DNA from 4 places in the Paucilactobacillus nenjiangensis genome. Region 1 is predicted to be linked to each of the others. Evidence: riboswitches for the same ligand, from Rfam matches in the RefSeq annotation. Region 1 holds a riboswitch; each other region holds the start of a gene.
The links. Region 1 has a riboswitch for thiamine pyrophosphate ahead of tenA (thiaminase II). Riboswitches for the same ligand answer to the same signal wherever they lie in the genome.
Positions count from the first base shown of each region.

Region 2: another riboswitch for thiamine pyrophosphate. It lies ahead of F0161_RS06945 (thiamine-binding protein); the one in region 1 lies ahead of tenA (thiaminase II).
Region 3: another riboswitch for thiamine pyrophosphate. It lies ahead of F0161_RS02395 (ECF transporter S component); the one in region 1 lies ahead of tenA (thiaminase II).
Region 4: another riboswitch for thiamine pyrophosphate. It lies ahead of thiW (energy coupling factor transporter S component ThiW); the one in region 1 lies ahead of tenA (thiaminase II).

Region 1 covers NZ_CP043939.1:2,021,788-2,029,588, forward strand. Annotated here, with positions in the region: gene F0161_RS10305 (phosphoenolpyruvate carboxykinase (ATP)) at 1-1,087, shown strand, start outside; gene F0161_RS10310 (ABC transporter permease) at 1,161-1,916, opposite strand; gene F0161_RS10315 (ABC transporter ATP-binding protein) at 1,913-2,554, opposite strand; gene F0161_RS11790 (FMN-binding protein) at 2,958-3,182, shown strand; gene F0161_RS10325 (FAD:protein FMN transferase) at 3,185-3,970, shown strand; gene F0161_RS10330 (FAD-binding oxidoreductase) at 3,954-5,237, shown strand; TPP riboswitch at 5,279-5,369, shown strand; gene tenA (thiaminase II) at 5,534-6,199, shown strand; gene F0161_RS10340 (Fic family protein) at 6,200-7,504, opposite strand.
Region 2 covers NZ_CP043939.1:1,349,605-1,357,405, forward strand. Annotated here, with positions in the region: partial or broken gene F0161_RS06925 (zinc-dependent alcohol dehydrogenase family protein) at 1-248, opposite strand, end outside; gene F0161_RS06930 (LacI family DNA-binding transcriptional regulator) at 331-1,272, opposite strand; gene F0161_RS06935 (HAD family hydrolase) at 1,293-2,096, opposite strand; gene F0161_RS06940 (M1 family metallopeptidase) at 2,222-4,741, opposite strand; gene F0161_RS06945 (thiamine-binding protein) at 4,873-5,199, opposite strand; TPP riboswitch at 5,273-5,376, opposite strand; gene dnaJ (molecular chaperone DnaJ) at 5,530-6,675, opposite strand; gene dnaK (molecular chaperone DnaK) at 6,939-7,801, opposite strand, start outside.
Region 3 covers NZ_CP043939.1:474,993-482,793, forward strand. Annotated here, with positions in the region: gene F0161_RS02380 (DUF4870 domain-containing protein) at 1-275, opposite strand, end outside; gene F0161_RS02385 (energy-coupling factor transporter transmembrane component T family protein) at 345-998, opposite strand; gene F0161_RS02390 (ATP-binding cassette domain-containing protein) at 995-2,380, opposite strand; gene F0161_RS02395 (ECF transporter S component) at 2,373-2,954, opposite strand; TPP riboswitch at 3,112-3,201, opposite strand; gene F0161_RS02400 (nucleoside hydrolase) at 3,244-4,203, opposite strand; gene F0161_RS02405 (NAD(P)/FAD-dependent oxidoreductase) at 4,377-5,375, shown strand; gene F0161_RS02410 (LTA synthase family protein) at 5,424-7,556, opposite strand; gene F0161_RS02415 (hypothetical protein) at 7,670-7,801, opposite strand, start outside.
Region 4 covers NZ_CP043939.1:1,679,203-1,687,003, reverse strand. Annotated here, with positions in the region: gene F0161_RS08710 (response regulator transcription factor) at 1-406, shown strand, start outside; gene F0161_RS08705 (sensor histidine kinase) at 403-1,881, shown strand; gene F0161_RS08700 (GRP family sugar transporter) at 2,072-2,950, shown strand; gene F0161_RS08695 (glucose-6-phosphate isomerase) at 3,028-4,377, shown strand; gene F0161_RS08690 (asparaginase) at 4,431-5,399, opposite strand; TPP riboswitch at 5,509-5,606, shown strand; gene thiW (energy coupling factor transporter S component ThiW) at 5,658-6,161, shown strand; gene F0161_RS08680 (L,D-transpeptidase) at 6,254-6,775, shown strand; gene F0161_RS08675 (hypothetical protein) at 7,005-7,412, shown strand; gene F0161_RS08670 (iron chaperone) at 7,430-7,801, shown strand.

The DNA.
Region 1 (7,801 bases):
ACGCAAAGGGACTTTTTCAAGTGTCGATTACAATCCAATCGATCATTTTGATGGGAAACCGGGCGAATGGTACTGTTACCCAGCCAAAATTGGTGAAAGTTTAGCCTTTATTTACTTCAATCAAGACTACTTTGTCAGTGGTTTAGCCTTAGCGAACTTGTTTGAACTTGCCGATGAAGAACTCATTACTAACCACAAACCAGATTTGATTTTACTCTTTGGGGTCGACAAAACTGAAGGGGACGTCAGTCACTATCATTACGATGAAAGTAATGATATCTGGGTTGGTGAAGTGCCTTATAATGACCAAACCACTTACTTTGGTTATATGAAGAAAATGTGTCTCACATTACACAACCTCCACATGATTTATCAAAACCGGTTACCAATCCATGGATCAATGGTCAAGATTAAGTTCTCAAATGGTAAAACCAAAACCGTCGTCTTCTTTGGCGATTCTGGTGCCGGTAAGTCTGAATCAATTGAAGCTTTGCAAGAAATTGCGGGTGAACAGATTCATGAAATGGAAACCATTTTTGATGACATGGGTAGCTTTACCCTTGACCCCAATGATCCTGAAGGCTTGTATGCCCAAGGAACTGAAATTGGCGCGTTCGTCCGGCTTGATGACTTGAGTAGCGCCGTGGCCTTTAACAACATGGACCGTGGAGTTTACCTCAATCCGGAACAAAAAAATGCCCGAGTTATTATTCCAGCGAACACCTATGACCGGGTTATCAAACGTCACCATATCGATATGTGGGTTTACGCCAATAACTATGATACTGAAATTGGCTTGCATCGTTTTGAAAAATTGGCCGATGCCAAGAAGACCTTTACGGATGGCAAACGTTTTGCTTTAGGAACCACTGATGAAGTTGGTATGAGTACCACCTTCTTTGCCAATCCATTTGGCCCGGTTCAAGAGCAAGCGCGGACCCAAACGATTATCGATGGTGTCTTTGATGTCTTATTCAAAAACAATGTCTATGTCGGTGAAATTTACACCCATCTAGGTAATGATAAATCTAAAGATAGCTTGAACCAATCAGTTCAACAAATGCTTGATACCTTAATGGATTCATAAAAATCTATGTTAAAAGAGGCACGACGCAAATTTGCGTTGTGCCTCTTTTTTGTGAGAACTTTTTAAGAAACGGTTACTTTAACTGCATTTGGGTATTGTAAAACTTGCGATAAGCCAAGTAGCACGCTATCACTGACCCAATCGCGGTTGTCGCTAACAACATAAACATCACCATGATTTGATACTTGATGGCTTTGACCGGGTCCACGCCGGCAATAATCAAACCAGACATCATCCCCGGTAAACTCACCAAGCCGACCGTTTTTGCCGAATCAATCGTTGGTGACATACCCGCCCGAACACTTTCACCTAAAATTGATTTGGAGGCTAATTTAATTTCTGCTCCTAAGGCAAGCTTTTCAATAATCTGCTGGCGTTGATCGCGAAAACTCGTATTCAAGCTGCGATAACATAAGCCAATCGCGACCATCGTGTTACTGGCTACCATCCCCGAAAACGGAATGATTTGCGCCGGAATCATTTTTAACGAACCGGTCGCAATCAACGTGCCCACCACCACAACGGTACTGGTTAAAATAGCAATAAACGAAATTAAAAAGGCATTATCAATCCCAGGTCCGCGTTTGCGCGCGTTATCGGCCGCATTGACAATAATAATTAAAATCATCAACACCGTCAGCGCCCAGTTATTAATTTTAAAGACATACTTCAAGACGTACCCAACTACCGTCAGCTGAATCACGGTCCGAATTACCCCAATGACAATATCTTTATTCAGGCCCAACTTTTCGCGATAACTAATAAATAAAGCGACTAACACTAAGCCGGTGACTAAGGTTAATGATAAGTTACTAACGACTAAATTCATTTGCCAATCCTCCCCTCAATAATTTGAATCATTTTTTTGGCACTGTCGATTTCTTGTTGGTCATGGGTAACTGAAATGATGGTAACTTGATCTTCATTGTGCACCGCTTGAATTAAATTCCAGACAATCGCCTTATTCTCGGCATCCAGTCCGGTCGTGATTTCATCGAGCAGTAATACTTTGGGAACATACATTAAATGACGCAGGAGGCCAATACGTTGGCGTTCGCCACCGGAGATATCAATAATTTTTTCATCCATCATGGAGGCTGGCAACTGAACTTTAGTTAACAAATCCACTGCCCGCGTTTGGTCAAATTCCACACCGCGCACTTCCGCTGGGAATTTTAAATTATCGGCCACCGTTTCTCCAAACAAGGCTGGTCGTTGCACACAATAGGAAACTTCCCGGCGATACTCAACCGGATTTAGCTCTGCAATATCCGTCTGATTATAATACAGGTTGCCCGCCGTGGCGGTCGCCATTTGCGCCATTAATAATAACACCGTACTTTTACCACTGCCGGAAGGACCCGTAATGGTTAAATAATCATTGGGTTCCACCGCTAAATCAATCGAATCTAAGATTTTTTTATCGTCAATCTGATAGTCAACTTGTTTCAATTCAATTATTGCCATGTCACTACTCCTCATTTCATTTGGTTCAATTGTATCGAACTCTGGCGACGGTGCCAAATGATTGAGCGGTGTGTTGTATTTAAACAATGGTTATCGTGACAAAATGAACAAGCTTTATCTCGCCCCTTTATGATAAATGGTGATACATTAACACCAACAAATTTGGGGAGGGGTTCCGTATGTACAAAAAATAATTGCCGGCTTACTCAGTCTGGCGATTGCTGGTGCAATTGTCTTAGACTTCTTTTATACTTTTTTTGGCCAGTCAAAAGCGACCACGACCACGGCCAAAAATAAAACGGCCACCAGTTCTGCTGCGGCTAGTAGCAACCCGACGGCCAATCAATACCAGGATGGCACCTATACCGGCGAGGCCACTGAAACTGAATACGGTGACGTACAGCTGAAAATCAATGTCGTTGGTGGCAAGATTACCACCATTGATGTACTGAAATATCCTAATGATGAGCGTAAAAGTGAATCGATTAACGCTAAGGTCCTGCCCACCTACAAGCAAGAAGCGTTAAGTGCCCAAAGTAGTCACATCCAGCAAGTGTCTGGCGCCACCGAAACCTATAAAGGCTTCAAAGGTTCGCTTCAAGATGCTCTCAATCAAGCGGAGGATTAGCGATGAATTCAACCCTACGCAAACAAACTCGCGTGTTAAATCACATGAATGTTCCCTTTACGTTGACCTTTATGACGCCATCTGAAGTTGATGTAACCGCAGAAATTGCGACGGTTTCTCAACAAGTCGACCGATTTTTAGCCCAAGTTGATCAACAATTCTCACCCTTCAAAGTAGATTCAGATGTCAGTCGCTTTCAACGCCACGAATTGGATTTACTCACGGCGGATGCGACTTTTCAAACTATTTATGCTTTGAGTGAGGATGCTAAACAATTTACTCAAGGCGGGTTTAATGCCTACTATCACGGTTACTTCGACCCGACTGGTTTAGTGAAAGGTTGGGCCATCGAAACAGCGCAACAACAATTTTTACAACCATTACTGGACCATCCGTGGTTCATTGCCGTCGGAATCAACGGTGGTGGTGACATGCAATTGGCGACCAACGATGGTGAATTTAATTGGGAGATTGGCATGGAAAATCCGACCAACTTGCAGCGGATACTGGCCACTTATCACCTCACCAATGACGCGGTCGCCACCTCTGGTTTTAACAAACGCGGGCTGCATATCGAGCGACCAGCGGCCAATGATTTTCGCCAATTAACCATCATCGGTGATTCGCTGACGACGGCGGATATTTGGGCTACCGCTGGGCTAAGTATGGCAGCGACTGACTTTAAAAGGTTGTCTGAGTTACATCAATTGTCGGGAATGGTCGTCTATGACGATTTATCGGTTCAAGCATTTGCAGGAGGTGAGTGGTTCGATGCTCAAAAATTATAAATTTGGTAATGGCCTAGTCTGGCTTTTAATTATCTTTGTCTTGCCGTTGCCCTTGTTACAGGCCACTTACTATGAACTTCCTGCCTTATATCATGACACCTTGATGCCGATTCAATTCGGAACGTTGGCCTATATTTGGATGTTGGCCGCGATTTATTTAGCGACGCGTCCGCGGTGGTTGGACCGCTTGATTGGGTTACCGTCAATGTATTTAGTTCACGGCATCATCAGTATTTTAGCGATTGGATTAGCCTTCGTGCATAAGCTCTTGCTGCCTTCGAGTGGCTGGATTAAATGGACTGGTGATTGGGGTTTGTATTTATTTATCGCGGTCGGCGTGTATTCACTGATCTTCTTAGCTGGTTGGCTCACTAATCGCGTGCCAGTTTTAAATCACCTCAAGCACTGGTTAGAAACGTTGTTCCAACATGAAATCTCAGTTTGGTTGCACCGGCTGAATTTAGTGGCGACCGCCTTGGTGATTATTCACGTCATCTTAATTCCATACATCCTGGCAATGCATAATTATATGATGTTATTTGGAGCATATACGGGAATCGTGGCGCTGAGTTATTTGGTGAGTGTTTATCGAGTGCATTTCCAACAGCCAACTGGTGAGTTAATAGAACTCGACCAGCTAGCAGACAATGTGGTGCAATTAAGCGTAAAGATGCCGCGGTTGCGGCGGCAATTTCAAACGGGGGACTTTGTCTTTATCGCCTTTCCAAATTTACCGGGGATGAAGGAACCCCATCCCTTCTCACTAGCGAATAATCCACTGGCTGATGGTCAACTTGAATTAATTGTGCGTGAGGATGGTGATTTTACGAAATCATTGGCATCAGTACCAATTGGAACGCCAGTTAAAATATTAGGTGGCTACGGTCGTTTTCAAAATTTCATTGATGAACATCCGGGTACACAACTAGTGATGATTAGTGGTGGCATTGGTGTCGTGCCGTTATTGTCCCTTATTAACCATAACCTTGAGAAACCCATTCATATTTTTTATTCCGTCCAAAAGCAAACCGATTTCTTGCACCTAGATCAATTTGATTATTGGAACACCACTCCTAATTTTTCTAGTCAGCTGCAAGTGGGCCGATTTAAGGACGCACAACTTGAAAACTATTTAGCGACTATTGATGTGAACCACACCATTTTTCTCGTTTCCGGGCCGGCCGCGTTAGGGCAACACTGGCAACGCTTTTTGAAAAAACACGGTATTCGGGGATGGCAAATTTATTATGAAGAGTTCGGTTGGTAATTACCTTAATTGACAACCCCACTGTGACGGTCTATTCTTAACTTAAATATCTGGGGTGCCAACTTGGCTGAGAAAATACCCATCGAACCTGATCCACGTAATGGTGGCGTAGGAAGTTAGAGAGTGTGAGACACAACGTCTAGCTAGTGAGCACTAACAATGGAAAATTTTGAGTTTGTTTTTTAACTCATAATTTTACGAGTTAGGTGAACTAGCTGTTGTGTCGAACACGTTTCAACCAACAAAAATTCGATGAAGACCCCCAGATAAAAACAATTTCTGGAGGTCTTTTTATTTTGACAAATATTAGCAATGAACTATTTGATATCGCCCAACCGGTTTGGAATTTAAGCTACCAGCACCCTTTCATTACTGAACTAGCGGCTGGTCAACTACCTATCGAAAAATTTCGGTATTATCTCAAACAAGATCGATATTATTTAGAACAGTTTGGTGATTTACATGAAAAGATTGCCACTTTGATTGATAATCCGGCCGACAAAGACATTCTGTTAGTTGGAGCAGCCAGTATGCATGATGGTGAAACCGATATTCGTTCGACAATGTTCCAAGAAATTGGCATTACCCTAGATGAAATACAACAAACACCAATTGCCCCAACCGCGTATAGTTATGTGACCCACATGAACTACGAATTAACTAATGGCACCACCGCTTCTGCCGTGGCCGCCCTGTTACCTTGTTACTGGTTATACAGTGAAATTGGGCATCGTCTCATTCACGAGAAGTCCCCTGTGCCAATTTATCAAGAATGGTTAGACAGCTATGCCAGCACCGAATTTGATACCGGCACTGACCAAATGATTGAACTCGTCAATCACCTCGGCGAAAATGCCGACTCTGCTGAACAAGCTTTGATTAAAGATTCCTTTTTAAAGAGTAGCAATTATGAACTGAACTTTTGGCAAATGGCTTATACAATGGAAAATTGGGCCAGCTAATTAGTTAATGTATTCGCTATTCAAAATGTGCTGTAATGGTTTTCTCTTAATAGTTTTCAGTACCCCATTGCCAGTATATTTTTTAACGATATCTTTAAATTTACGACGTGAAATATTACTATTTTCTTTAATAAATTCACCCAATTCATTATCTGTAATGCCATCTGTAGTTCCACTGCTGGTAAATAACTTAGACTGCAGAAAGATATATAAGATATTGGATTCATCATCATTCATATCAGGTAATTTTTGTTTCAATTTCTCCAACCCGTTTTGCAAAGTCTGCATCCGCAAACTAAATTGGTTTAACACCTCAGTTTGACCATCAGCGATAATTTCAAGCATTCCTTCAATAAAAAGGGTTAGCTCTGCACGATTTTCACTATTACCAGCATCCCTAAATAACCGATAATAATTCTGAACATGGGTATGAATTGATGTTGAAATTGATAAACCTGTAAATACATCCAATTTATTTGATAAGTATGAGGATAATAAGTATCTTCCCATCCTTCCGTTGCCATCTCTAAATGGATGAGTATTCTCAAACATAAAATGTGTAACAATGGCTTTAACAATTGGAATTACATCATCGTCATTATTCATAAATGTAATCAATTGTGACAACGCCAAACTAATATCTTGCTCATTGTCCGGAGGCAAGTGAACTGTGTTATTCTGCCGACCAATATAAACAAAACTATCACGAATAATATTCACATCTGGTAGTGAGTCTTTCGATATTTCACCTTCCAATAGTTGATCGTATATTTGCCTAAAATCAGATAAATTATTGATCTGCCTTTGATTGGCTTGCAGCGAAGCTTTGTATTGCCGGATTGTCGACTCTAAACGTCTATGCTTATTGTCAACTTTGGTGTCAGTATCCCAAACAATGGTACTAATTTCTTCAGGATTAGTGTGCACTCCTTCAATTTCATTTGAGAAAAATATTTCGTTTGTCAGCATGGAATACGTATAACTGTTAATCGCAACAGTAGGTATTTTGTTAGTATAAATTAACGCAGATATTTCTGCTGATTGCTTTCTGACCGTATCTAATAACATAAGGATTTTGGGCGTGACCATCCAAAAGATTGGGTCATTAAACTTTGCCACACTTTTCCCATTTAAAATGCCCATTTCTAAGCTTTCTTTATTTACTAGACGTGGAAACATCGCCGTCACAGTTGCTGAATAATCGTTTATCCGATGCAAATATTCAGCGTTTATCTCTTCTTCACTTAGGCTTGAATGACCATTTGATCCATATTTAAATGTACTCAGCAATTGATAATTTTTCATGATTACATTACCTCTCATTTCTCTAAATTACCAAAATGGGCCTTTTGGTCAAATAGAATCATTTGTTTACCTACCTATTTTACCAAAATAGCTGTTTTGGTAAAATAGAACACTCAATTTCACTATCTATTTTGCCAAAATAGACCATTTGGTAAAATAGAACGTCAAAAATAATAGCAATTTTACCAATTACGAAGTTTTGGTAAAGTTGATTTCTAAGTCGGCAGTCAAGCGCTTACATTTTTTCTTAAAATTCGCTCCTTTTTGACTAGTTAAACTACTTTGTGTGTTAAACTA
Region 2 (7,801 bases), 670 kb from region 1:
AGCAATCACAAAATCACCAACGGCTACGTTAGTCACTTCAGAACCAACTTCTTCAACGATTCCAATCGCTTCATGACCGACCAACGAATCTTTTTCACGTGGGGCTAAGCCACGATACCACCTAAATCAGATCCACAAACACAGGCCCGAACAATGCGAATCACTGCTTCATTTGGTTTTGAAACACTGGGTTTTGGGACTTCATGAATTTCAACTTTTCCTGGTTCAATAAATGCTGCTGCTTTCATCAGTTAAACTCCTCTGTAAAGATATATTTGTTCAATACCCATACTATAGACCTTAGAGTGCACTTTAAGGCAAGCCCTATTTTTACCTAATAATGAAATCTGATTCAATGACGACTTGTTGCATTTCACCCGCGCCAGTAACCAGCTCTAACGCTTGGCGACCTAGTTTGTCGAAATGATGATTGATTGTCGGAATATTGAGTAGCTGACCGCTCAATTGATTTTCTTGCCCAATCACGAGTGGCGGCGTCTTTTGATGCGCTTGATAGGCTTGAACCACGCCGGCTGCCACATCATCCCCATTTGTAAAAATACACTGCACATTTAACTGCTGCTTAATGATCGTTTGGGCAGCCTCGTATCCGTCTTGAAACGTGGTCACGGTTTCGAAGAGTAGATCATTGTTGGGCAATTTAGTAAAAATCGATTGATATGCATCCAAGGTAATTTGGCTCGTGACGCTACTGGCATAATCACGACTCAGCAAAACTGCGACTTGTTCAATTTGTTGGCTTTTGAGCCATTTAAACGCTTCTAAATATGTTGTTCTTCGTTTGGAATATACTGCGAAAACATCCTCACGATTTGGATTTTCACAGACCACAATCCGACCATATTGAGAATATTCCGTAATTTTATCTAAGGAAATTTCATGGGAAATGAAGATTAGCGCATCAAAAGCTTTGCGACGTAATTGTTCTAAATAATCAATTTCCACTGACTCATTGTATTGGGATGGTAAAATCACCACTCGATAATCTGATTCAAATGAGGATGCAATAATTCCGCTCAATATTTGCGTAAAATATGGATGTTTCGTATGCGGCAAAATTACACCCACGTTATAATTTCGACCATGACTCAAATCCCGAGCGATATCGTTAGGAACATAATTCAATTCTTTCATCGCCGCTTCGACCGCTAAACGCGTCGAGTTGGCTACGTAGTTTTTACCATTCAACACTCTGGAAACCGTTGAAGCTGAAACGCCACTTTTCTTGGCAATATCATGAATATTCGTCATGTCACATCTCCAAATTGAATTTATTGAAGATAGTGTGTGATTCCATAACCAACTCCGTCTTCAATATTGCTTTTAGTGATATATTTGGCAATTGTTTTAATTTCTGGTGCGGCATTGTCCATCACAATTGGATTACCAACCATTTCTAGCATTGGTAAATCATTGTGGCCATCTCCAAAGGCCGCTGTCTCAATCTTCGTCAAATGTTCCTGTTCCATCACATAGTTAATCCCATGCGACTTTTTGGCTTGACCATCCGTGATTTCAAAATAATTTGCTCCAGCTTGTTGAGCCGAAATGCCTGAAATACCTAATTCTTGGACAAATTGTTTTAATCGTTTCATTTCTTCACTATCAAACGAGATCAACATAATTTTAAACGTATGATGAGTTGGATCACTTAAATAATCTCGTATACTCACAATTTGTGGCACCATATTGGTCATACCGGATTCTAATTTAATGCCGTCATCAATTTTTTCAGTATACCAATCGTCTAAGTCATAAAAACTTTGACTCACGTTGGGAAATTGTTGTTTGATTTGAGTGAGCAGAATTTCTGTTGCATCATAATCGAGATAATGCTGATCAATGATTTTTTTATTGTTCTCTTGGCCTGTAAATATCAAGCCACCATTAAAGGCAATTTGAGGCCCTTGGAGATTTAATGCCGTCATGGCAAACTCCATTTCCATGGGTGCACGTGCGGAAACTAGTGTAAATGGAATCTGACTTTGCTTAATTAATTCGACGTTTCGCTCATTCAACGCCCCTACTTCGTTCAGTAACGTCCCATCCATGTCTGAAAATATATGTTTAACCATCTCAACCACTCCTTTAGCATTTTCACATAGTTTATTCTATGAAACGGGTTTTAGATCAAGTCAATTTTACCATTTTTTGCTGGTAACTAAAAAAGAGCCTAGAAATTACCTAAGCTCTCAGATAGTTACTTAATTTGTGCTTCCACTGCTTGATTAACTGCAACTTGTTCCGCTGCAATTAAATTAACCCGACTTTCAATCACTTTTAAGTCCATCGTGATTTCACGTTTTAAACCAGGTGTTTCAAGCATAGGCCAGAAGAAATATTTAAATTCTTTCAACCGAGTTGGTGTCTTGAAAATACCGGCAATTACCGTAATGTAAGTGGTGAATTCCATATCTCCACCGACAGTTTTTTCTAACCAATCCCAATCATTGCGAATCCAATCCCAGGCAGCTTGTTCCCCATGACTGTTGGCCAAAATTCCACGGAACCAGGCCCGTAAATCCTGAGGTTTAATCGTTTCTGCATTTTTAAATTCGGTCACAATTTGTTTAATCAAGTCTGCATCTTGGGTACTAGTTACTGCAACCCTTAAGTCTGACTTATAACTGGCATCAGCTGTTTGTCGATAAGCTGTTAACATTTGATTGACTAAATCACGATTACCATAATTTTTAATCTCATTTTTCAAAATAAATACTCGCACATCTGCCGGTAGATCAGCTACTTTGTCGGCATTATTTTGATAAATCTGATGGGCCATCTCAATTGATTTTTGATTTTCAGCATATAAGGTTGCGTTCAAGACGTATGGTCGTGTTAATTGATCATCATTCGTCTCACCATCAACTGGGAGCCAACCTAAGCGATTGACTTGATTATCACTCATCTTATTAAAGAAGGCTTGTAATTGCTGCTCTGCAACTGAATTCGGTGTCACAAATTTTTTCAAATCATTCGCTAAACTATAGAGCGCTGAGTTAACAATATTGGAGGGACTCGTGATAAAGTGACCCAATAATGGTACGACAGTTGCATAGGAAATTTGGCCACCTTCAGCTAATAAGCGCAGGTCTTGCAGCAATTGTAATTGTGAAATTGAATCTAGTTCATCCACATGTTCAATGATATCTGCTAATAACTTCTCATCATACTTCACGATGAAATGAGAGTTATTCCCTACGTTCAATCTAAAGGGAGCGCCATTTTGTGACCGCAACTGTTGATAGTTACCCAAGGTGGTTTCTGTGTCAGCAAAGATTGCTGGCGCTTCAGCATAATTACTGTTCAATGGAATTTGCCATTGCCGTGCTTTGGGTTCATTTTCACCAATAAAGAATTGTGACTGACTGATTGTCAATTTTCCATCAACAACCTTAGCGTTAACCACGGGATAACCTGGTTGTTCCAACCATGATTGCATGATCCTACCAATATCCATCCCGGATGTTTCACCTAATGCTGCCCACAAATCTGCGCCGGTGGCATTACCAAATTGATGACTGGCAAAATAATTCTTTAGGCCTTTTCGCAGTGCATCATCACCAATTAAAGCACGAACCATTACTAGCATTCTGGCACCTTTAGCATAGACAATTGCACCATCAAACAATGAATCAATTTCAGCTGGGTCTTCAACTTGAACGTGCACTGACTGAACACCATCAATCGCATCGCGTTGCAAGGCGGCGGGTGCTTCAGAGGTTTGGAAGCTTTCCCAAATCTTCCAGTCAGGTTCAAGGGCATCAATCGCCACATATTCCATCATGTTGGCAAAACTTTCGTTTAACCATAAATCATCCCACCACTTCATTGTAACCAAATCACCGAACCATTGATGCGCTAATTCATGTGAAATCACCGTCGAAACCAGTTGTTTAGTAGATAATGAGGTATTATCTGGATCAATCAACAAATATGCTTCTCGATATGTCACCAAGCCCCAGTTTTCCATTGCTCCAGCAGAAAAGTCTGGTAAGGCTAATTGCCATGAATGTGGCAATGGATAAGGTGTTTGATAGAAATCTTCGTAAAATTCAATTGAACGTTTGGCAATGTCTAAGCCAAAATCTAGTTCTTTGGCTTGATGGGCTTTCGTAGCGAAAACACCAATTTTTACGCCACTTTCAGTGGTCGTATATTTACTTAGCATTTCCCCAAACGCAAATGCGACTAAATAAGTTGACATTTTGACGGTCGTTTCAAAATAATGAACCCCATCCTCCACCCGAATTTCAGGCATATTTGCAATAATGGTTTCGCCTGGATGTTCATCAAATTTAATGGCTAAATCAAAAGTCGCTTTTGCTGCTGGTTCATCAACTGATGGGAATGCTTGACGTGCAAAAGTTGTTTCAAATTGAGTCCCAATTAGTTGTTTCTTTTCGCCGTCAACTTCATAGTATGACGGATAAATGCCCATCATTGAATCGGTTAACTTGGCTGAATATTCAATGATAACTTCGATATCGCCAGTTTTAACATCTGGCAATAAAATTGCTTCGTCTCGCATTTTGAAGATGGCAGCTTGGTTATCAACGAGGACACTTTTAATATCCAAATATTTTTGATGGATTGAAATCGATGACGCTAAGGCTTCACCGCGAATAATGGTCTTACCAGTAATCGTTTTGGTGGCCCGATTAATATCTAAATAAATGTTGTAATTGTTTGGATGAAAACTCTCATAAAAATGACTCATAGTATTCCCCTTTTCACTTCGATAATATACTATTAGTATACGCTAAACCGTGGAGTCACGTCATTAATCAACCTTATAAAAAAATAGATTATTCTGACTTTCAATCAAGAACAATCTACTAGTTATTCCAGCTATTCAGCTCCACTATTTTTACGGTTTACATCCCGATACTTAGCTAATTTTTCATCAGTTGTTAAAATATGTTCTGTTGGCGCATACGATAATTTGATATAGTTACTAATTCTTGGCGCACCACTTTTGGTGACTGATAATTGCATTTGATGAATTAATTTAATTAAATCATCTAGGTCACCTTCAACCGTCGTTTCAAAAGCCCCGACTTCATATGACATCCCAGTTGCATTAATTTCTGCGATTGCCACGTCGACTAGTCGGAGTAATTCATCTGTTGAATCTGCTTCAGGTAAAACTTGAATTGCCATTACTGCATTTGCCATGATTTTTTCTCCATTCCAATTATTTGGTGCAAAAAAAATGCACCTTCTTCAACATAGAAAAGGATGAAATCAATGAATATTTGCTCCACTTTCCTACGCTAGCATCAACTAGATCAGGTTCCAGAATTTCATTTTCATGATCTCAGCCAAACTAAATTGGCACTCCTAGTGGTTAATTTATTTGAATACGCAAATTATAGCACTTAATCGAATTTTGCCACATAACTTTTTCGAATAATACAAAAAATCTCATCGTGATTTATGGAAAATCACGATGAGATATTTTTCGTTAGTGCTCAGAAGTTAATCGGCAGAAAGATTACCTAGTTTTTAATCATCAAACGCATCTTTTAATTTATCAAAGACACCTTTTTTGACACCAGAAACTTTTTGTCCGGAAGCAACAGCAAATGCTTGGAGTGCTTCTTTTTGTTGTTTGTTCATATTCTTAGGAGTCTCAACACGTACTTTAACGTGTTCATCCCCATTACCGTTACCATTCACACGAGGAACTCCCTTACCACGTAAGCGGAAGTTAGTCTCAGTTTGAGTACCAGCAGGGATTTTTAATTTAACATCCCCATGAACGGTCTTAACTTCAATTTCGTCACCAAGCGCTGCTTGTGCAAACGAGATTGGTTGATCAAAGAAGATATCATTTCCATCACGTGTGAACTCACGACTTGGAGTCACTGTGAAGACGATGTAAAGATCACCATAAGGGCCTTTGTTCTCGCCGGCTTCACCTTGATTTTGAAGACGCATTTGTTGGCCGTCATCAACCCCAGCTGGAACATCAACTTTTAATTCATGACGTTCTGACACGTGGCCAGAACCATGACAAGTTTCACATTTTTCTTTGATTTCTTTACCAGTCCCACCACAAACATCACAAGTTTGGGTTGAACGCATCCGACCTAAAGGCGTGTTTTGAATCACATCAATCGTTCCACTACCGCCACACTTAGAACAAGTTACAGGTGAAGTACCTGGCTTTGCACCAGTACCATCACAAGTTCCACAGTATGCTTCTCGGTTGTACTTGATAGTTGTGGTTTTACCAAAAATGGCTTCTTCAAACTTCAAAGTCATATTATACTGTAAATCACGTCCTTGACGAGGGGCAGATGGATCACGACGTTGTTGACCACCGCCACCAAAGAATTGGCTAAAGATGTCGTCAAATCCACCGCCACCGAAACCGCCTTGTTGATATTGACCACCGCCGAAGCCGCCGCCTCCACCAAAACCACCTTGTGATCCAGCTGAACCATAAGTGTCATATTGTTGACGTTTTTGTTCATCACCGACTGTTTCAAAAGCTTCATTAACTTCTTTAAATTTATCTTCAGCTCCTGCTTCTTTGTTCAAATCAGGATGATATTTTTTTGATAATTTACGATATGCTTTTTTAATCTCGTCTTGAGAGGCATCTTTACTAACGCCCAGCACATCGTATGGATTTTTGTCTGCCATTTCTTGGATCCTCCGTTATAAAGTAGTCCCTTAGTTATACCATAAAGTCTAGTACCAAGTAAAAGCCAAAGTACATGACTTTGGCTTTTACTATCAAATTATTAATCAGCTCTCAAAGTCAGTTAAATTCGCTAACTTCAACTCTTGGCCGGTTCCAAAGCCCAATCAATTCCGCTTAACTTAAATAATACAAATTTCAAGTTCAGAAATTTTATTATTTATCGTTAATACTCATTGTTTAGACGGGCTTTGTCACACTTAATTTATTTCTTGTCTTTAGGGTCTACTTCCTCAAAGTCACCATCAACGGTATTGTCATCTGACTTCTTACCATCTGAACCATCAGCTGCACCGCTACCTGCTCCATCAGCACCTTGGGCGTCTTGAGCTTGTTGATACAACTTAACAGTTAATTCTTGAACGATTTCATTCAATTCGTCCTTCTTGGTCTTCATGTCTTCGGTGTTGCCGTCTTCTTTAGCCTTCTTTAATGCATCACGTGCATCTTCAGCCTTTTTGACTTCTTCATCGGTAACTTTACCTTTAAGGTCTTTCAAAGTCTTATCAACTTGGAATAATAGTTGATCAACTTCATTATTCAAATCAACTTCTTCTTTTTTAGCCTTATCAGCTTCTTCGTTTTCTGAAGCTTCCTTCATCATACGATCGATTTCGTCATCTGAAAGTCCTGAATTACTCTTGATGGTAATCTTTTGTTCCTTGTTAGTACCCAAATCTTTAGCTGATACATTTACAATACCGTTCTTATCGATATCAAATGTAACTTGAATTTGTGGAACACCACGAGGAGCAGCAGGAATATCACTTAATTGGAAGTTACCTAGTGTCTTGTTGTCAGCGGCCATTGGACGTTCACCTTGTAACACATGGATATCAACAGCTGGTTGGTTATCAGCGGCAGTTGAGAATGTTTGGCTCTTTGAAGTAGGAATAGTAGTATTCCGTTCAATCAATTGAGTCATCACACCACCCATAGTTTCGATACCAAGTGAAAGTGGCGTAACATCAAGTAAAACAACATCCTTAACATCACCAGTTAAGACACCACCTTGAACCGCAGCACCAATTGCAACGGCTTCATCAGGGTTGATTGAGTGGTTAGGTT
Region 3 (7,801 bases), 660 kb from region 1:
GAAACGATCGCTAAGATTCCAATCAGGATAATCGACAGCCAGCCCACATGAGCTGCGTTTCCTGTGAATAATCCGACTGACCCAATGAAAATAACACTAATCATTGTTAAAAGCGTTGGGATTAAATGTAGCCAGAAGGCCCTAATAGCGTGGTATCTCATTTCTGCACGGTCGCCGGCTAACAGCCAGACGATTAAAGGAAAAATGATTGGGAGAAATAAGATACTTAAGTAGCTAAAGCCATTGACGATTTTATATGATTGGTTGGTTTCCATGATAAAATCTCCTCTCAATTTGTATACCTTTATTTTACCAATATTATACGTCGTTGGGTATTAAAAAGCTCAAGGTAACAAAAATAAGAGGGGTTGAATGATTAATATAGGAACAATCATGTACGCCCAATCAGTGGATTTGATGGGAATCGTAGCGGCGTAGGTTCGTGTGGTATCTTCTACGTAGCCATGTGAAAGCATCGCCTGAGCTAGTTCATCAGACCAGTTCATTGCGATTAATAGTGCTTTGAAATATAACTTCGGTGACCAATATGATAAGGTAATCCCCCGCATCAAGGCCGCTTTTTGTAAGGTTAAGATGGTTGATTTCATCTTGGGTAAAACACCAAAGGCAGCTAAACTACCGTAAGCAAATTTTGATGGTAAATGAAGATTTTGTTCGAGTGAGCGTGCCAACTCTATTGGTGAATTGATCAACGTGAATGAAGTTCCAAGTAACACATAGGCAAACATCCGAGAGAATAGCACTAAGGCAAAGTGATAATCTTGTGCTGGTGTGAAAAATGCAATAGTGATACTGAGCGCTACTGCCGGAATCACTGGAATTAACAAAACAATACCAAGCGTCTTGAGCTTAATCTTATGTATCATCAAATATATTAAACAGACCGCGATTAACACACAGTTGGCGGTTAAGCTACGAGTAAATGAAATCTCAAAGGAAATCAAGATGATTAAGATTAATTTGAAACTAGGATTCATGAGACAGTCTCCACATAAGTTAGTTTTTGGTTGGCAAAGTTCAAATGGTAATCGACAAATTGATTTAAGCCGCTAAATTGGTGGCTAATCATCACAATCGTTTGTTGGTGTTCAGCACGATAAGCGTTTAGAATCGTCACAATTTGGTGGATTGAATCAATGTCCAGTCCTTTGAGTGGCTCGTCTAATAAGAGAACTTCAGGTTCGACAATTATCATTAATAAAATTTGTAATTTCTTCTTTTGCCCTTCGCTTAGGGTGTAAACTACTTGATCTAATAATTCATTTAAATTCAATTGGGTTAAACACGAGGTAATCATGGCATCATTGAAGTAATCTGACTTACGGTGTTGCTTGCTGAGTTCAATTTCTTCACGCATGGTGACAGTCAAGAACTGATTTTCTGAGTCTTGAAAAATTAGTGCAACTTCTCGGGCGTATTTTTTGGCCTTAATTTTTTGAATATTGGTTTGATTCATTTGAATTTCGCCTGAAAACTTCATCAATTTGGCCATTGATAGGAAGAGGGTTGATTTACCAATTCCGTTTTCACCCGTAATCAGTGTGACTTTGCCACTAGGTATTTGTAATGATGACTGTGACAATAGCGCATGTTGCTGGATTTGAATCTGTAATTCGTCGAAATTAAAGGCAACTTCAAGGTTAGCGATGGGTAAAGTCGAAGTGATGGCAGGAACTTGTTTTTCAAAGTCAGTCAGTAATTGCAGTCCATCTTCACGAGAAAGCGTCTGAATCGTTTGATTATGAATCGTATAGACGTGATCCACGACCTGTTTATAACCTAACAAGTCATGATCTGCGATAATGATTGTCTTTTGTTGCTGGTCTCTAAGAGTAACGAGTTTGGCAATTAATTCAGCTCTAGATTGCGGATCAATACTGGCAAATGGTTCGTCCAATAAGATAATATCGCGGTTCATTGCAATCACGATGGCTAAGGCGACCTTTTGCTTTTCACCACCGGATAACGTGTTTAATTGACGATCAATCAATGATTCAATTTCACAAAATGCCAATGCTGCATTTATTTTAGCGGGCATTAGTTTTGGATCAATTCGCAAATTTTCTAACACAAATTCAAGTTCATGCCGAGGTGTATCCAAGGTGAATTGATGATTAGGATTTTGGAAAACCAAACCAACTTTCAACTGATTTGGAATTGAAAATACTCCATTTACGATTTCACCGCCAAATTCAGGCAACAGCCCGGTTAAAATTTTGAGCAAGGTGGATTTACCACTTCCTGATGGACCAACTAATAAAGAAAATTGACCAATTTCAAATTGGACATTGACGTCAGATAAAGTTGTCGAATTGGGTTGGTAATTGAAATTCAAATTTTGAATGTCGATGCTAGACATTTGAACCACCAAACTTCGCTAACATGTGGCTGCGGTCCAGAAGGGCTGTAATCATTTTGGTTAAGATGCCGCCAAAGAAGAAGATTGAGATAAAGCGAACGACGAAAAGCAATATGAGCATGCCAAAATGAAATTCAGCATAACCGTTTTTAAACATATCCCACGCAAAGGTGACAATCGTAGTTGTTAGGCATGATAGGCTCAGTGAGAACCAATTGTAAATTTTATAACCGGTTAAAGTGAAACCAAGTTCTGAAGCAATTCCTTGAATGGCACCGGAAATGAGGGTTGAAGCACCCCATTGGCCACCGAAGAACATTTCACCAACTGCCGCTAAAAATTCGCCTAGGAAACCAGCACCTGGTTTTCTAAGGATAAAGCCTGTCAGTGGACCGGCCATTACCCAAATTCCCATGTTAATGTCATTAGCCATTGGTGCTAAACCAACTGGTGTTAAGACGACTGTCAAAAAGTTATAAATAAAGTTAGTACTGATGAAAATGGCACCAAAGGCGATACCAATTAAAGTGATAAAAATAATGTCGCGAACGTGATAATGATTGCTTAGATTCATAATAGAACCCTCCAAAAGTGTATTATCAAATAACATTAGGAGTGTGTGAGTAACTAAATACTCCACACGTTTTAATCAATAACTATATAACTCGAAAGTCGAAAAAAGCGACCCTCCAATTTTAAAAGGAGAGTCGCTTAACAAATTTGTTAGTCGAGTTAAATATAGGTTATCTCCCTTCGCTGGTATTAACCAGAGCAGGTTCAATGGGTATATCTCAGCCAAGTGGGCACCCCAGATGTAATATTTGATTAATGCAAATATAACTTATTATCTCGCAGAAAGCAAATTAATGATTCTTGAAAAGTTTAGTTAAATAATCCATGAAGACACCGAGATAACGATCCTTATCAACGTTGACTGCAACTTTGACATTGGTAGTCGCATCATTTAAGCGGGCGTTATCCCCGATGGTCCGGCCATAATTGTTTTCGTCATAGGTTACTTTCATATTAAGATCGATTGTGTCGACAAATGAAGCGTCAAGCGCAACCCCAACGGCTAATGGATCATGAAGGGCACAGCCGGTTTTATCGATACCCAAATTGTAGTAGGCATCAATGTAAAAATCGGTGATATCAGCATAGGCTTTACCAGCTGTCGTGCCTAATTCACGCCAAGTTGAAGTTTCATTTTTCGTGAGTAATGTTCGTAATGTAACATCTAATCCAACCATCACAATGTTTAAATCACTACGCATTACACGGTCAGCGGCTTCAGCATCTTGGTTGATGTTAGCTTCGGCATATGGAGTCACGTTACCTTCAACGGTCAAGGCACCACCCATAAAGGTGACGTTGCCAATTAATTTGGCAATGGCCGGATCTTTAGCGAGTGCGGCGTCTAAGTTGGTCATTGGACCAGTTGGCACGAAAATTAAATCTTTGGTGTATTTGTGGGCGGCTTCAATCAAGAAGTCGACCGCCGTTTGTGATTCAACAGGGCGTTTGGCCTTTGGTAATTCAACTTCACCAATCCCATTGTTACCATGGATATCTTTACTTACTTGCATTACATCAAAATGATCAGTAGTACTTGAGTGACTAGCGCCGATAAAGACAGGTACGTCAGTTGCACCCAAAATTTCAAGTAGCTTTAAACTATTTTCAGCCGATTGTTCAACGAGACAATTGCCGTACGAACTCACGATACCAATCAAATCGACTTCTGGTGCAGCTAGTGCGTAAGCAATTGCTAAGGCATCATCAACACCAGTATCTAAATCAAGAATCATTTTTTTTGTAGCCATGTAAATCCCTCCGAGTTATTTAATGTAAGCCATTACATACTTCAATCATAAACAACTAACCTTGGAAAAACAAATTAAACTTTGATGAGTTTCTTTAATTGTCAAAATGATTTTGACATTGAAACAGTCAGTAGGTTAAGCTAGAAAATAACATTAGGAAGGTGCAAATTAAGATGAGTGAAGAAATTTATGATTTAACAATTATCGGCGGTGGGCCAGCAGGAATGTTTGCCAGTTTTTATGCCGGTTTGCGCGAAATGAAAGTGCAAGTAATCGAAAGCTTGGAACAATTTGGTGGCCAGGTGGACGCCTTATACCCAGAAAAACATATTTTGGATGTGGCCGGTTCAGTCAATATTCCAGGGCATGAATTGATTAGTAATTTAGAAGAACAAATGCGTTTAGTGAAAGTTGAAGCACGCTTGGGCGAGACGGTTGAAGATGTAATCAAGCAAGATGATCAATTCGAAATTGTCACTGATAAGCGGACAACTCATTCTAAAACAGTCATTATTGCGTTGGGCAATGGGGCATTCAATCCTCGCAAACTAGCCGTGGACGGTGCTGATGAACTCGAAAATAAGCATTTATTTTACTTTATTAAACAAAAAGAACATTTCCGCAACAAGCGAGTTTTAGTCGCTGGTGGTGGGGATGCTGCCTTAGATTTGACGATGATGCTGGAACCAGTGGCTAGTCAAGTTTATTTGATGCATCGCCGTGAAACTTTCCGTGGATTAGAACATATGGTGACGGCGATTGAGAAATCAAGCGTTCAACTAGAAGTACCCTATCTATTAAAGGACTTAAAACAAAACGCTGATGAATCATTAGAACTAACCATGAAGAAGATGAAATCTGATGATACCAAGCAATTAACGGTGGACGATATCGTTGTAAGCTATGGATTCACTTCGAACAACAAAGCGTTAACTGCTTGGTCACTCGATTTGGAATCAGAACGTCATGACATTAAGGTTGGTTCAGAAATGATGACTAATATTGACGGCGTTTATGCCATTGGGGATGGCGTGATTTATCCGGGAAAAGTTAAGTTAATTGCGACAGCATTTGGTGAAGGACCAACTGCAGTGACTGCAATTATGAATAAACTCTATCCAGATAAAAATTCGCAATTACACAGTACGGCCATGCATTTAGATCAAAAATAAAACAAACCATCATTCAATTTGCGAATGATGGTTTTAATTTGGCACAATTTAGTTTTGTGTATCATCTGGATTGGTAATCTTAATCCGGTTGGAATCTGTTGAAGCAGTATTTGCTTCTGGAGCATCGGTGAAGTATTCATCAACCGTACTCTTATTGTTATTTTTAGAGTAGACACTGGTTGATTTGGTGCCTAGTTTCTTTTCAATATTAATTGCTTTGTCGAGACCATCTGAATAGTTATATGAGGATGCATCCACGGACTTGAAGCCCTTTGGAGTGTAGAATCTCAATAAGTTCTTGGTATTCAGTGAATCAGACAATGACAATTCCTTGGAAACTTTCTTTTGATCTGCTTCCAGTCCTTTCTTTACTTTGCCAGTTGGCGTAATTTTCTTACCGGTACTATTATCGTAAATTACTCCCGAAATACTGGTGTAATTTGGAGTAATAAAGTCTTTATTTCTAAAGGCAACCACTTGATCATGGCCACTCGAGAAGAGGTCGGTCCCAAATTGAATGTATCGTTTGGAACTTATGCCTAACAAGTGCATCAAGGTTGGTAAGACATCAACTTCACCACCGTATGTGTGTGAAATGCCACCTTTGCCACCAGAATTTGGCACAAGGAACATTAATGGAACCCGTTGCATTTGGGCGTCATCGTAACTTGTCCAAGTATCAGAAGATTTACCTAGGACACTAGCTAACTTCTTATTTTCGGTGTCAGAAATGCCATAATGATCACCGTAAATTACAAACATTGAATTGTCATAGAGACCAGCCTTCTTCAAGTAGGTGAAGAATTCTTGTAATGATTGATCCAAATAGTGGGCGGTGACAAAGTAATTGTCGACTGAATCAGAGCCGGTATCAACCGTGGTAAAGTTACTATCTTTATCTTCATCGTCGAGCTCATAAGGGAAGTGATTCGTGACGGTAATGAACTTAGCATAAAATGGTTGTTGCAGTCTTTGTAAATATTGCACTGAATCATTGAACAACAATTTATCTTTGAGTCCATAACCAGTCGCTTTATCACCTGAAGTATCATAATAACTAGCGTCAAAGAAATATTGATAACCAAGATTCTTGTAAGTATTATTACGATTCCAGAAACTAGCCACGTTACCATGGAAGACAGCTGAAGTATAGCCAGCGCGTTGGTTTAAAATTGCGGGCGCTCCTTGGAAAGTATTATCACTACCTAAAGTAGCAAATAATGAACCTTGCGATAAACCATAGGTACTAGTTTCAAGCAGGTTTTCAGCGTCACTGGTTTTTCCTTGGCCCACTTGGTGAAAGAAATTATCAAAGGCATACGTATTGGAGCCGTGATAAATAGAATTGAGGAATGGAGTCACTTCTTGACCATTAATCTTTTTATCAATTAAGAATTGTTGGAAACTTTCCAAATGAATGACAAAGACATTGCGACCTTTAGCGATACCGTACATGCTTTTATTTGGCGAAGCATAATGCGAATCGGTGAAGTCTTTAACTTTTTCCAGTTCTGACTTCGTCGCGGTTTTTCGTAAATGATCGGTTTGACCGGTTTTCAAGGCGTCGTAAACAGTAAATGAATCGAGGCCTAAGTATTTGACCAAATAAGTTCGATCAAACGTCCGGGTTAATAATTGAGGACGGCTCATTTCTGCTAAACTCAAATTGACTCCAAAGGCTAACACTGCGATGGAAGTCATTGAAAATGCCAACCGATGATTGACAGCTCGTGGATCAAAGTGGATTTTACGCATCAGCATCATAATAACAATGATGACCACGTCCAACCAGTAAAAGACGTCGTGGAAATTAGTTAGGGATAACGAACTCCCACTCAGTCCTTGATTAACCTTTGAATAGCCGGTCATTGTGGCTACGGTCATAAAGTCGGTAAATTCACGATAGTAAATCACATTCATGTAAAGTAAGAATGAATTGATTAGGTATATCGCGCCGAGCACAGGGTAAAAGAAGCGTGATCGTTTAAAATATAATGCAATCCCTAGAGTTAACAGCGTAGTGGCAAACGGATTAATTAAGAGAATGATAAATTGAAAAACATCTTCGACTCCTAAATTAAAATCCATAAAGTACGCAAAAAGGGTTTTTAACCAAAAAAGAGCAACTAGAATTGAAAGTAAGCCAATTCTAGTGTCTTTTAGTTTGATAAGCTTCTTCATTCGGTGAATTCCTCACAATAATTTTATTCGGCCCAGATTCGGACATATTAATTATTGCTATTTTATCACAGTTTAGAATACTTAACCCAATTCACGAAATTTGTAACTAAATGTTAAGCCTTTGCTGTTTCAGGAACTGCCATCCAATCATATTGTAGCAACTGATGGAGTTTTTGATTGACGGGGATCCACAGTTCAGCATGCCAAATATCTTTTAGTGAAGGGAGAAATAACACGTCTTCGCG
Region 4 (7,801 bases), 340 kb from region 1:
CCCAATTACCTTGATTGCTCGAATTAAGGCCCTTTACCGTCGTAGTGAGTTGAATACTATCGGTAATACAGAATCAGAAGAAACCGATGATACTTTCGACGTAGTGACAGAAAATTTCCGATTAAATAGTAAAACTCGTGAAGTGTACTTAAATAATGAAGCAATTACAGATTTGACACCAAAAGAATTCGATTTACTTAAAACTTTAGCTACCAAACCACGTCAGGTCTTTTCACGTGAACAGTTACTTCAGCTAGTTTGGGATTATGAATATTATGGGGATGAAAGAACCGTTGATGCCCATATTAAGAAATTACGTCAAAAAATTGAAAAAGTTGGTCCACAAGTGGTGCAAACCGTTTGGGGTGTTGGTTATAAATTTGATGATAGTGGAGCTAATCAATGAAATTAATTTATAAACAAATGTTGGGCTTTTTTGCGGTTATTTTAACTTGTATCGTAATTGTGGGACTTTTGTTTATTAATGTAACGACCAGAATGTTATATACGAACACTTGGACGCAGTTGCAAAATTATTCAGATAGTTTGATTGAAGATTCCATGCGCTATGATGAAAATACCAAACAATTTGAAGGGTTAACTACAATTCCGCTGCAAAATAATGCTCGCTTATTGGCACGTCAAAATGTGCATTTTACTATTTATAGTAAAGAAAACAAAATTAGTTATTCTAGTTCAGAATTTGCAACTCAGGTGAGCAAAGCAGATTGGAAAAAGCTAAAACAGGGTAAAACTGTTCATAAGATGATGGCAACTGCAGTTAAGACTGATACCAGTTCTAAATCGTCGAGTAAAAAAGCAGGAGTGAATCGACCACAAATGACCGAAGTGGTGCGTCCTTATTTCTATAAGGGCAAACTGGTTGCTGTGGTTTCAATTGGAGCGTATGTTTCCGATATCCAAGGAAATGTTAAACAAATTCAAAATAACTTATGGATTGCTTTTGTAGTTTCCACGTTAATTTCGTTAATCTTGAGTTATTTCCTTGCCCGTTCGACAACCAAACGAATCGACAAAATGAGAATTGCGACTCACCAAATTACACATGGTAATTACGATGTGAAGTTGGATCTGCGTGGCCGTGATGAAATCAGTGAATTGTCTAATGACTTTGGTAAGATGGCTGGCTCGTTACAAGAATCACAAGAGGAAATTAAACGTCAAGAAGAACGCCGTCGTAAATTTATGGCGGATGCCGCCCACGAAATGAGAACACCACTTACGACGATTAATGGGTTGCTTGAAGGACTTGAATATGATGCAATTCCAGAGGAAGATAAAGCTCAAAGCATTAAGTTGATGCAAAATGATACTAAGCGTTTGATTAGATTGGTTAACGATAATTTGGATTACGAAAAGATTCGAACTAATCAATTTACCATGGAACGTAAGGTCTTTAATGCCGCAGAGGTCTTGGCTAACTTAAGTGAGCAACTCAATAAGAAAGCTGACAATCAAGGAGACAAGATCATCGTTGATGCGCCAGACTCATTGATGACGTATGCTGATTATGATCGTTTCGTACAAGTGATTTTTAATATCGTTCAAAATGCAATTCAGTTTACTAAAGATGGTACGATTACTTTGAAAGCTGAAAAAGTTGAGACCGGTAGTCAATTTGAAATCTCTGATACAGGGATTGGAATGACGGATGAACAAGTTAAAAACATTTGGGAACGATTCTACAAAGCTGATCGGTCTCGAATGAATACCGAGTACGGTGAATCTGGACTTGGCTTGGCCATTGTCCATCAACTAGTTGATTTACATGGTGGTAAGATTGATGTCACTAGTGAATATGGTAAAGGAACTAAATTTACGATTTATTTCCCAGATCGTGAACACGCAAAGCACTCATAGTATGATATCTACAGGTAATTGGTTAAATTTAGACCAATTGCCTGTTTTTTGTCGTTAATACACAATGTTAACGTTTTCAGCAGTAGACCAATTAGTTTTTCAAACTTGTGAAATAAATAACAGTTGTGTAACCGTTTCCAGATATATATAATGGTATGTCATAGAGAGAAATTTAAGGGAGAATTATATTATGTTTATTGCATTAGCTTTAATCCCAGCGTTAGCTTGGGGTAGTGTCGGATTGATTAGTGGTAAGCTGGGTGGTACACCTATCCAACAAACCTTAGGAATGACAGCAGGGGCTGTCTTATTCGGGATTTTTACAATTGTGGTTTACCAACCAGCGCTGACGGGACGCGTTTGGATTTCAGGGCTGTTATCTGGTTTATTCTGGGCAGTCGGTCAAAGCCAACAATTTACATCTATGAAAGCAATCGGAATTTCAAAAACTGTTCCAATTTCTACTGGGTTACAACTTGCTGGTAACGCTCTAGCAGGGGTGTTACTTTTCCACGAATGGAAAACTACGCATATGATTACTGTTGGTACCATTGCAGTTGTCGTATTGATTGCTGGAGCTGCCATCACTTCTTTACGTGATCGTGCGGCCTCAGCCATGGGGGCCACAGATACTCAACATAATGATGTGTCTACTGGTATCCGTGCCATTATTTTTTCAACGTTAGGTTATGTAATGTACACTATCATTGTTAACTACGCTAACGTTGATGCTAAAGCAGTGGTCTTCCCACAAGCCATTGGTATGTTTGTTGGCGCAATTATCTTTGCGTTGTACAAAAAGAGCGCAAAGGATATTACCAAACCAGTATCATACAAAAACGTGTTAACCGGTCTTGTGTGGGGTGTTGGTAATTTGTTCATGTTCATTTCTATTCCTCACGTTGGTTTAGCTATTAGCTATTCATTAGCTCAAAGCGGAATCGTTATCTCCACTTTCGGGAGCATTTGGTTCTTGGGAGAAAAGAAAACCAACAAAGAAATGGTGTACGTTGTGATTGGTTCAGTATTAGTTATTGTTGGGTCAGTACTTCTTGGAATGCTGAAGTAAACTAAGTTATTTTGAGTTGTCTATACCAATTTTGTGGTGTATAATGATGTTATCAAGAAAAGAAAGAGGTAATTATTTTGGCTCATATTTCATTTGATAGTTCTAATCTTAGTACATTTATCCAACCTAACGAATTAGGTGAGATGCAAGCAATGGTGAAAGCAGCTGATGATCAGTTGCGTAATGGCACCGGTGCAGGTTCTGAATATATCGATTGGCTACATCTCCCATCTGATTATGATAAAGATGAGTTTGCTCGAATCAAAAAAGCAGCTCAAAAGATCCAATCAGATTCTAAGGTATTGGTTGTCATTGGAATTGGTGGTTCATACTTAGGAGCTCGTGCAGCAATTGACTTCCTAAATAACGCCTTTTTCCAAGCACAAACAGATGAAGACCGTAAAGCTCCACAAATTTTGTTTGCTGGTAACTCAATTAGTTCTTCTTATGTACATGATTTGGTTCAATTAATTGGAGATCGTGATTTTTCTGTTAACGTAATTTCAAAATCAGGAACTACTACTGAACCATCAATTGCTTTCCGTATTTTCAAACAAATGTTAATTAAAAAATATGGTGATGATGGTGCTAAAGCGCGGATTTATGCTACGACAGATAAAGAACGTGGTGCACTTAAAACTGAAGCTAATTCTGAGGGATACGAATCATTTGTTATTCCTGACGGCGTTGGTGGTCGTTTCTCAGTACTGACGGCCGTTGGCTTATTGCCAATTGCAGCTGCCGGTGCAGATATCGACAAATTAATGGAAGGCGCTCGTGACGCTGAACATGAATATGTCGACACCGACCTCAACAAAAATGAAGCATATCAATATGCTGCTTATCGTAATATTTTATATCGTAAAGGTTATACAACTGAATTACTTGAAAACTACGAACCAACTATGATGATGTTTGCTGAATGGTGGAAACAATTGGCCGGCGAATCTGAAGGTAAAGATCAAAAGGGGATTTATCCTTCATCAGCTAACTTCTCAACTGATTTACATTCATTAGGTCAATATATTCAAGAAGGTCGTCGTACATTGATGGAAACAGTTGTCAAAGTTGCCGAACCTAAGAACGACGTTGTTATTCCTAGTGAAGATGGGAACCTAGACGGCCTTGAATATCTTCAAGGTAAGACCATGGATTATGTGAACGACAAGGCATATCAAGCCGTTGTCCTTGCGCACGTTGATGGTGGCGTACCAGTTATGACTGTCAAGATTCCTAAGCAAGATGAATACAGTTTGGGCTACTTAATGTATTTCTTTGAAGTTGCGATTGGTATTTCTGGCTACTTAAATGGTATTAATCCATTTAACCAACCCGGGGTTGAAGCATACAAAACCAATATGTTTGGATTACTTGGGAAACCAGGCTTTGAAGCAATTGGTGAAGAATTAAAGAGTCGCCAAAAATAATTAATTTAAATATGTAAAATCAAAAAAGCAGCCGAATTGGACTGCTTTTTTAGTTAAAAATTATTTGATAGATATTCTTTTAAGCCGTCATTTGATAGTCCAGCAGAGATCCCAATCAGCAGCTTAATTCTGGCTTTTTGGCCATTTAAACCATGGACAAAGTTAACGCCCATCTTCACGAGCTGTTCACCGCCACCTTCATAAGTATAGACGGGCTCTGCATTGCCTCGATAACCACGAGCAACTAAAAAGACTGGAATCTGATGGTCGATCACTTTTTGAAGCGCTGGTAGGACAGTTGGTGGCAAATTTCCTGCGCCAGTACCTTCGATGATCAGACCATTCCCACTTTTTTTCGCCACGTGATTGAATAAATCAGCGTCCATTCCGGCGTAGGCTTTCAACAGGTAGACTTGTTGAACGACCTGATTAATCTGAATGGGGGCAATTGGTTTAGGATTGAAGTAGTAGGCGATTGTGTCATGTAAAACTTCACCGATTGGCCCAACGCTAGGTGATTCAAAAGTTTCAACATTCGTTGTGTGAGCTTTCGTCACGAATCGAGCGGCGTGAATTTGATCATTTAATGCGACCAAAACACCACGATTACGGGATTCATTATTAATGGCAATTCGGATTGCACTAATTAGGTTATGCAGCCCGTCTGAGCCGATACTATTTGATGAACGCATCGCCCCGGTAACAACGATTGGTTTATTAGAGCTTAGTGTCAAATCTAAAAAATAAGCAGTTTCTTCCAGGGTATCGGTTCCGTGAGTAATCACAAAGCCATCAAATTTTTCATATTCTTGTTTTATTTCTTGTTGTAACGTCAACATTGTTTCTGGTGTCATATGTGGTGAAGGGAGATTCATAAATTCCTTTGAAGTCACATGGAAATCTTCACCAGAGAGGTTCGCTTGCTTCATCAACGGGTTACTCGAATTGGTATCAACGGCTCCATAATCGTTTTCCGACATCGAAATGGTACCACCAGTATGAAGAACTAGAATATTTTTCATGAGGGCGCTCCTTTATAGTTAATAGGGTAATTATAGTTGAAACAAGTAACTTTGCAATATGGTGTACAAAATTTTGTAAAAATGGTATCCTCAACGAGTAAATAAATATCAATCACACTAGGGGCGCCAAATGGCTGAGACGATTCAATTCGAACCCTTGAACCTGATCTGGATGATACCAGCGGAGGAAAGTGTTAGAACCTAACTCTAAACTTAGGGCTCTTCTAGTGTGCAAAATCACTTAGGAGGGCTATTTTTATGCATAAAAGAATTTACCGGTTAACTTTAACCGCCTTGTTCGTCGCGTTTGGTGTAGTCGGTGGTAGCATGTTTGAGTTTACAATTGGGGTTGCCAAAGTTGCACCGATGCAGCATCTAATCAACTTAATTTCTGGGGTGATTTTAGGGCCATGGGCAGCACTGACTCAAGCTTTTTTAACCTCATTAATTAGAAATATATTGGGGACAGGAACGATTCTCGCATTCCCTGGAAGCATGATTGGTGCATTTTGTTCTGGCTGGATTTTTAAGAAAACGAGAAAATTAATTTTTGCTGTGTTTGGAGAACTAATTGGGACCGGTATTATTGGAGCAATCGTTGCTTACCCTGTCGCTAGTTTATTTTTAGGAACCAAAGGTGCACTTTGGATTTTCATTCCAAGTTTCTTCTTGAGCGCGTTAGTCGGAGTTGTAATTGGCTATGGAATTTTAAAAGTCATGTGGAAAACGGTCATCGTACCCCAATTAGATAAATTTTATTAAAGTAATCAGGCGAAGAGAGTGGATGAAGACGTTCATGGTAAAATGTAGATAGAGTTAACCAGCTCTGAACACGAAAGGCTACTAATATCATCATGTTGAAATTTATCAAAAAATGTCTTTTGATTGTGGTGGCGATTGGACTGGCTTACGGCATTTATGTCAATGTGATTAATGCTAAGACGGTTGATTACACTAAACCATCACAAACTAAAAGCTATCCTAAATTAAAAAATCATCCAAATGCATGGATTGACGTCTCGATTCGAAAGCATCGCGTTTACATTAAAGATGGCTCAAGAGTTTTGTACACCATGTATTGTTCAACGGGATTAAATAATTCTACCCCGACTGGGACCTTTAGTATTGAAAATGAAAAAGGGACTACTTTTTATAATGCCAATTTAAATGAGGGCGCAAATTACTGGACTTCATTTAAAAACCACGGGGAGTACCTGTTTCATACTGTTCCCATTAAACAAGACGGTACCTATGACAAAGCCGAAGCCAAAAAATTAGGCAAAGTCGCGTCTCACGGCTGCATTCGGTTAACAATTCCCGATGCTAAATGGATTTATAAAAATATTCCCGTTGGGACCAAGGTGGTCGTTGAATAACTGATGATCAAATAGGCTCGTGCAAAAAATGACTTGTGGAAAACGTTAATTTTCTCACAGGGCATTTTTTATTTTAATATTCACAATCAAAAAAGCGTTTTCAATAATTCATAATACAAAAATAGATAGGTACAAGTTTTCATGATTGTTACATTTTAGCATTTAACTATGTCTACTTAGTGAAATTCGTGCTATAATCTCTTAGTTTAGTAAATGAAGAGGTGAAAATATGCGTGAATTATCAATTAACACTAGAGTTAGAATTAATTGGATGCTTGAAGTGATTGCAATTAGTATGTTAGTGGCAATCTTTATTGTTTGGCTAAGTAATCCGGCAAAATTAGCGACTCCGTCAGTGAATCATGAAGGTTGGTTTATTTCTTATATTTGGCTGGGCACCACGGCAGTGACAATGGTAAGCTTCAATGCCTTGAAAAATGGATTGGGGATGTTACCTCGAATAACTCCAATTAAGGAAGATCGAGACTATACCCCTGAAGAATATCATTTTACAGTTTTTTCGCTTGTTAGTTTATTGGTAATTCCCGCTTTAGCATTTCCCGTGATGATGTCATTGCATTATGTTTTGAGTGACGTTAATAGTCTGGTATCCTTTACTCAGTTAGCAATTAATTAGAGCAATGGGAGGCAGTTATGGCATTTTATAGTGAATTTTTAGATCAACTTGATAATCAAGAACATCGTATGGTACTTGAAAAAGTACTTGATTGGGTAAGTGAAACATATCCACAATTGGGTGGTAAAATTGCTTGGAAACAGCCAATGTTTACTGATCACGGTACTTTTATCATCGGCTTTAGCGTCGCCAAAAATAATTTTGCTTTTACCCCAGAAAGTGTCACAATCAGCAAATTTGAAACGCAAATTGAAAAAACCGGTTATACTCATACTCCAAATATAGTAAGAGTTCCTTTTGACGCGAAAATCGATTATGAATTAATTGGAAAAATGATTGAATTTAATATTGAAGACAAAAAAGACTATTCTAACTTTTTTCGAAAATAA